DNA from 2 places in the Hydrogenophaga luteola genome. Region 1 is predicted to be linked to the other one. Evidence: riboswitches for the same ligand, from Rfam matches in the RefSeq annotation. Region 1 holds a riboswitch; the other holds the start of a gene.
The links. Region 1 has a riboswitch for thiamine pyrophosphate ahead of ACFOPI_RS05660 (thiamine ABC transporter substrate-binding protein). Riboswitches for the same ligand answer to the same signal wherever they lie in the genome.
Positions count from the first base shown of each region.

Region 2: another riboswitch for thiamine pyrophosphate. It lies ahead of thiC (phosphomethylpyrimidine synthase ThiC); the one in region 1 lies ahead of ACFOPI_RS05660 (thiamine ABC transporter substrate-binding protein).

Region 1 is NZ_JBHRXX010000002.1:391,324-394,811, forward strand. It holds gene ACFOPI_RS05645 (FtsX-like permease family protein) at 1-594, opposite strand, end outside; gene ACFOPI_RS05650 (hypothetical protein) at 688-858, shown strand; gene ACFOPI_RS05655 (hypothetical protein) at 935-1,327, opposite strand; TPP riboswitch at 1,450-1,552, shown strand; gene ACFOPI_RS05660 (thiamine ABC transporter substrate-binding protein) at 1,613-2,653, shown strand; gene ACFOPI_RS05665 (ABC transporter permease) at 2,650-3,488, shown strand, end outside.
Region 2 is NZ_JBHRXX010000005.1:107,967-111,454, forward strand. It holds gene ACFOPI_RS10575 (cation-translocating P-type ATPase) at 1-1,153, shown strand, start outside; TPP riboswitch at 1,200-1,315, shown strand; gene thiC (phosphomethylpyrimidine synthase ThiC) at 1,417-3,309, shown strand; gene ACFOPI_RS10585 (FAD-dependent oxidoreductase) at 3,313-3,488, shown strand, end outside.

The DNA.
Region 1 (3,488 bases):
CGCGATGTCCATCACCATCAGGGGTGCGCCGGACGCGTTGACGGTGCCGGCTACCCGCAGGGTCGCGCGCTCCAGGCCACTCTGCACCTGCAGCGTGGCCGGTAGATCGCCCGAAGGCGCCAGCGCCTGGCTCGCCGCCGGGTTGAGGAACACCGCATCGGGGGCGAACAGCTCGAAGCGCCCCCGGCCCGTTGGATCGTCGCCCGGCGTGGGCAGCGGCATCAGCGCGGGCGAGACGGCGGCCACCGACAGGGCATCCACGCCGACCAGCCGCACGCCCAGGCGCTGGTCATTGGCGAGCAGAACCGATGTGGACACTTCCAGCACCGGGCTCGCGGCCGCCACACCCGGCGCCTGCGCCACCGGCTCCACCAGGGCGTCGTTCAGCCCGCCCTGGCGCGCGCGCAATGAGAGGTCGGGCTGACCGTTCACCGCGCTCACCGCCCCGGAAAACTCCGCCAGCGCCGACGCATTGATCAGCTGCACCGCCAGCGCCAGTGCCACGCCCAGCATCACCGCCACCACGGCCGCGGCCGTGCGCCAGGGGTGGTGGCGCAGTTCCTGCCAGGAGTAGGTCTTGAGCAGCGCGAACATGGTGCGAGCTTAGCGCCGCACCCCGGCACCTGGGCGGGACGTGGTCATGTGGTCCAATACGGGGTTTCCAACCAACTTTCCCTTGAGACTGACATGGGCAACAAAATCGTCACCGAAGCCGACCGCAAAGCCTCCCCCCGTCCCACCGCCGCCAACGGCGTGGTGCTGCCCACCCCCGGCCGTGGCCAGCGCGTGAGCCTGGAGCGTGGTGTGGCCACCCGCACCAAGAAGAACCCCGGCAAGCGCTCGAAGAAGGGCGGCTGATTGCCCGGGTTGTCGCACCCGACCTCAGGAAAAAAGGCCCGTCAGGGCCTTTTTTCTTGGCTGCAGAGCCTCAGCATTACTCCAGTCTGATCACCTCGCCGTTGGCGACGCGTGTGAGGTAGACCGTGTTGCCAAGCATGCGTGCTTCGGAACAGCCGCTGTTTGGTATGCGGTTCCATTCAATGCACATCTGGCTGCCTTCGATTCGCCAGCGCCCCGAGTCGTTGGTCTGGCCCGCGTTGACGTACACGAAATCGCTCTTGAACTGCAGCCGGACCTCGCCGCCACTGGCAGTGCGGTAGGAGAACGAGTTCCCCGTCAGTCTTTCCTTCAACACCTCGGGCGCCACCGGCTGGGCGTCGGGCGGGAAGGTGGGCAGCGGCGCTGCCGACTGTGCACTTGCGAAAGAGGGAATGAAGCCGAGACACAGGGTGACCAGCAGTGCGGGGACGGTCGGGGTGTGTGACATGGGCATTTCCTTGAAAAATCGCATGCTAGGGCTTGGCCCGCCCGTCGCGCCAGCAACATCCCTTTGGGCTGACAGGCATGGAGCGGGATACGCCGCCAGACGTTGCCACAACCTACAATCTCGCGTTTCACCGGGGGTGCGCCGCCGCAAGGCCTGGGCGCTGAGAAATACCCCTCTCACCTGATCTGGGTTGTGCCAGCGTAGGGAGCGTGACAAGCCGGTCCGCCGTTTGCCGTGGTCCGTCCTGCTCAAGCCCTCGCGGGCGTTTTGACAAGGCGGCTTCACATGCAACGGCGGTTTCTCTTTTCGGCGCTCTTCTCCCTCTCTTCGTTGTCGCTCGCGGGCCTGGCCCAGGCGCAGGCACCCATGCCGCTGCGCGTGCTGACCCACAGCTCGTTCGACCTGCCCAAGGAGCTGCTGGCGCAGTTCGAGAAGGACGCGGGCGTGCGGCTGCAGATCGTCAAGGCCGGTGACGCCGGCGAGATGACCAACAAGCTCATCCTGACGAAAGCCAAGCCGATTGCCGACGTGGCCTTTGGCATCGACAACACCCTGCTGCCGCGTGCGCTGGCCGCCGGCGTGGTCGAGCCCTACACCGGCCCCGCGGCGCAGCGCGCGGCCGCGGTGAGCATGGACGGCGGCGTGGTGCCGGTGGATTTCGGCTACGTCAATCTCAACATCGACAAGGCCTGGTTCGCGAAGAAAGGCCTGGCCCTGCCGGCCTCGCTGGAGGACCTCACCAAGCCCGCCTACGCCAAGCTGCTGGTGGTGCAGAACCCCGCCACGTCCAGCCCCGGCCAGGCCTTCCTGTTTGCGACCATCGCCGGCCTGGGCGAAGAGGGCGCTTTTGAGTGGTGGGGCCAGATGCGCGGCAACGGTGTGAAGGTGGTCAAGGGATGGACCGAGGCCTACTACACCGAGTTCACGCGCAACGGCGGCACGCACCCTATCGTGGTGAGCTACGCCAGCAGCCCGGCGGCCGAGGTCTTCTACAGCAAGGAAAAGATCACCGAGTCGCCCACCGCCAACCTGTTCCTCAAGGGCGGCGTGTTCCGCCAGGTTGAGGGTGTGGCCTTGGTCAAGGGCGGCAACCCTGCGGCGCGCGAAGCCGCTGGCAAGTTCATCGAGTTCCTGCGCTCGGCGCCGGCGCAGCAGGCGCTGCAGACCACCATGTGGATGTACCCGGCCGAAGCCGGCGCGGCGCGGGTGGACGTGATGAAGGCGCATGCCGTCGAACCGACGGTGTTTGACAACCCGGCTCCCGCCGAGATCAACAGCAAGGGCAAAGCCTGGCTGCAGCGCTGGACCAAAACGGTCCTCAAGTGAGCCTGTCCCGCCGCTGGCTGCTGCCTGCACTGCCGCTGGTTTTCCTGGCGGTGGTGCTGGTGGCGCCAGTGCTGCGGCTGCTGGCTGAGGGGCTGGCGCCCGGCGCGGCCGATGCCGAACCGCTGCGCTGGCTCGACGTCTGGCAGGACGATCACCTGCGCTGGCGCGTGCTGTGGTCGTTCGCGCAGGCGGCCATCACCTGCGCCCTGGCGCTGCTGCTGGGCCTGCCGTGTGCCTGGGTGCTGGCACGGCGTGAGTTTCCGGGCCGCAGACTGGTGCTGCGCCTGCTGATGCTGCCCTTCGTGGTGCCGACCCTGGTGGCGGCCATGGGCGTGCTGGCGCTGTGGGGACCGCGCGGCCTGGTCGGCGGGCCGCTGGCCGAGGCCGGCATCGGACTGACCGACACGCCCTGGCTGCTGCTCTACGGCAACCTGTTCTTCAACCTCTGCCTGGTGGTGCGCGCCGGGGTCGACGCGCTGGAACAGGTCGGCGCTCAGCGGCTGGCGGCCGCACGCACCCTGGGCGCCACACCCTGGCGTGCGTTCTGGCGCATCGAGTGGCCGGCCATTGCACCCTGGCTGGCGTCGGCGCTGTGCCTGGTGTTCCTCTACTGCTTTGCGGGCTTCGGCCTCGCGCTGGTGCTGGGTGGCCAGCGCTTCGCCACCGCCGAGGTCGAGATCTACACCCTGGTGGCGCACGAGCTGGAGCTGGGCCTTGCGGGTGTGCTCGCGGTCTGGATGATGGCGCTGACCGGCGCGGTCGCGCTGGCCTATGCCTGGCTGGAACGGCGGCTGGCCGCGCCGGCGCGGGTCACACCGGTGCTGCGGCAGCGGCC
Region 2 (3,488 bases), on a different contig from region 1:
CGAGGGCCAGGACTGGCCGGCAGGCGAACACGACTTCGACTTCAGCTTCGTCGGGCTGCTGGGCCTGGCCGACCCGGTGCGCCCGCAGGTGCCGGCAGCCATCGCTGAGTGCCGCGCCGCCGGCATCCGCGTGGTGATGATCACCGGCGACTACCCGGCCACGGCGCGGGCCATCGCACAGCAGGCCGGCCTGGCAGGTCCGCAGGCCGAGGTGCTGTCCGGCGACGAAATGACCACGCTCAGCGACGCCGCGCTGAGCGCGCGCATGGCCAACGTGAGCGTCTGCGCCCGCATCGCGCCCGAGCAGAAGCTGCGCATCGTGCAGGCGCTCAAGGCGCGCGGCGACATCGTGGCCATGACCGGCGACGGCGTGAACGACGCGCCCGCGCTGCGCGCCGCGCACGTGGGTGTGGCCATGGGGCTGCGCGGCACCGACGTGGCGCGCGAGGCGGCCTCGCTGGTGCTGGTGGACGACGACTTCGCGGCCATCGTGCGCGCGGTGCGGCTGGGGCGGCGCATCTTCGACAACCTTCGCAAGGCCATGTCCTACATCCTGGCGGTGCACGTGCCCATCGCCGGCACGGCGCTGCTGCCGGTGCTGTTCGGCTGGCCGGCGCTGCTGTTCCCGATGCACATCGCGCTGCTCGAACTCATCATCGACCCCGCCTGCTCGGTCGCGTTTGAAAACGAACCCGCCGAAGGCGACCTGATGCAGCGTCCGCCGCGCGACGCCAGCGCGCCGCTGTTCGGGGGTGTGACCCTGTGGCTGGCGTTGCTGCAGGGCCTGGGTGTGCTGACGGCCGTGCTGGGAGCCTTTGCCTGGGCGGCTCCCCGTCTGCCTGAGCAAGAGGCCCGCGCTTTCGCCTTCGCCACCCTGGTGGTCGGCAACCTGGCGCTGATCCTGTCCAACCGGTCTGCCACCGAGCCATTCTGGGCCACGCTGGGCACGCCCAACCGTGCGCTCTGGTTGGTGGTGGTGCTGACCCTGGCATTGCTGCTGGCGGCGCTGTACGTGCCCTGGGCCGTGGAGGTGCTGCGCTTCGCGCCGCTGCCCTGGCACGAACTCGCGGCGGCCTGCGGGCTCGGCCTGCTGAGCGTGCTCTGGTTCGAGACCATCAAGCAGGTACGGCGCAGACGGCGCAACCAGGCCTGACCGGCGAGGGGCATTTGGCGCCCCGCAAAGAACCACGCTACACTGCGCGCCTGCTCCGGGGTGCACGGGCCTGACAAGGCCCGGCGCTGAGATGGTGTGACACACCGAACCCGTGAACTTGATCCGGCTAGTACCGGCGAAAGAAGAGCGTTGCCTTGAAGGACCCATGGACGGGATGCATCCGTCCACACCCATGGTCCCTCCAGGCGGTCCTCCGGAGCTGTTCGTTTCCGCAACAGCTTTTTCACTCAGGAGACCGCCCGATGAACGCCCCCGACAAGCTCCAGCAGCTGCTCACGCTCACGCGCGAGCCCTTCCCCCAGTCGCGCAAGGTCTATGTGCCCGGCGCTCAGCCCGGCGTGCAGGTGCCCATGCGCGAGATCGCACTGACCAACGGCGAGACCGTCACGGTCTACGACACGTCCGGCCCTTACACCGACCCTGCCGCCGACATCAACATCCGCCGTGGTCTGGCGCCCGTGCGCAGCGAATGGGTGGCCGCGCGCGGCGATACCGAGGCCTATGAGGGCCGCACCCGCGTGGCACTGGACGATGGTGGCAAGCACGGTGAGACTGCGGATGCACGCATCGAGGCCCTGCGCGCCGAAGCCGCCGGCCTGCAGCGCCAGCCGCTGCGCGCCAAGGCTGGCGCCAATGTGACGCAGATGCACTACGCACGCCAGGGCATCGTCACCCCCGAAATGGAGTACATCGCCATCCGCGAGAACGGCAAGCGCGAGTGGATGCGCGAATACCTGGGCGACGCCGAGCGCGAGGCGCGCCTGCGCGGCAACCCCATGGGTGCGCGCATTCCCGACGTGATCACGCCGGAGTTCGTGCGCGACGAGGTGGCACGCGGCCGCGCGGTGATTCCCGCCAACATCAACCACCCCGAGGTCGAGCCGATGATCATCGGCCGCAACTTCCTGGTGAAGATCAACGCCAACATCGGCAACTCGGCCGTGACCTCGTCGATCGAGGAAGAGGTTGAAAAGCTCGTGTGGTCCATCCGCTGGGGCGGCGACACGGTGATGGACCTGTCCACCGGCAAGAACATCCACACCACGCGCGACTGGATCGTGCGCAACTCGCCCGTGCCCATTGGCACGGTGCCGATCTACCAGGCGCTGGAGAAGGTGGGCGGCGTGGCCGAAGACCTGACCTGGGACATCTTCCGCGACACGCTGATCGAGCAGGCCGAGCAGGGCATCGACTACTTCACCATCCACGCCGGCGTGCGCCTGCCCTTCATCCACCTCACCACGAAGCGCCGCACCGGCATCGTCTCGCGCGGCGGCTCCATCCTGGCCAAGTGGTGCATCACCCACCACAAAGAGAACTTCCTGTACACGCACTTCGAAGAGATCTGCGAAATCATGAAGGCCTACGACGTGACCTTCTCGCTGGGCGATGGCCTTCGCCCGGGCTCGGGCGCCGACGCGAACGATGAAGCTCAGTTTGCCGAACTGCGCACGCTGGGCGAGCTGACGCAGATCGCCTGGAAGCACGATGTGCAGACCATGATCGAAGGTCCCGGCCATGTGCCCATGCACATGATTCAGGCCAACATGGACGAGCAGATCAAGCACTGCCAGGAAGCGCCGTTCTACACGCTCGGACCGCTGACCATCGACATCGCGCCGGGCTACGACCACATTGCCAGCGCCATCGGCGCCGCCATGATCGGCTGGATGGGCACCGCCATGCTGTGCTACGTGACGCCCAAGGAACACCTGGGCCTGCCCGACCGCGACGACGTGAAGCAGGGGATCATTGCCTACAAGATCGCCGCCCACGCGGCCGACGTGGCCAAGGGCCACCCGGGCCAGCGCGCGCGCGACGACGCCATGAGCAAGGCGCGTTTCGAGTTCCGCTGGCGCGACCAGTTCGCCCTGGGCCTGGACCCGCAGACCGCCGAGGCCTACCACGACGAAACCCTGCCCAAGGACTCCAGCAAGGAGGCGCATTTCTGCTCCATGTGCGGGCCGAAGTTCTGCAGCATGAAGATCACGCAGGACGTGCGCGACTACGCCGCGGCGAAAGGCCTGAGCGAAGAGCAGGCCCTGGCCGACGGCATGGCACGCAAGAGCGAAGAGTTCAAGGCAGTGGGCGGCGAGTTCTACGTGCCCGTCGACTCCTTGAAAAACAAGGCCTGAGCCATGGCGCGCATCGGTATCGCGGGCGCTGGCCTGCTGGGCCGGCTGCTCGCCTGGCAGCTGGCGGGCACGCACGAGGTGACGGTGTTCGATCCGGCCAATGGCCCGCAGGCCCGCAGCGACGGCCGGGGGCCGGCGGCTTTCACCGCGGCGGGCATGCTCAGCCCGCTGGCCGAGCT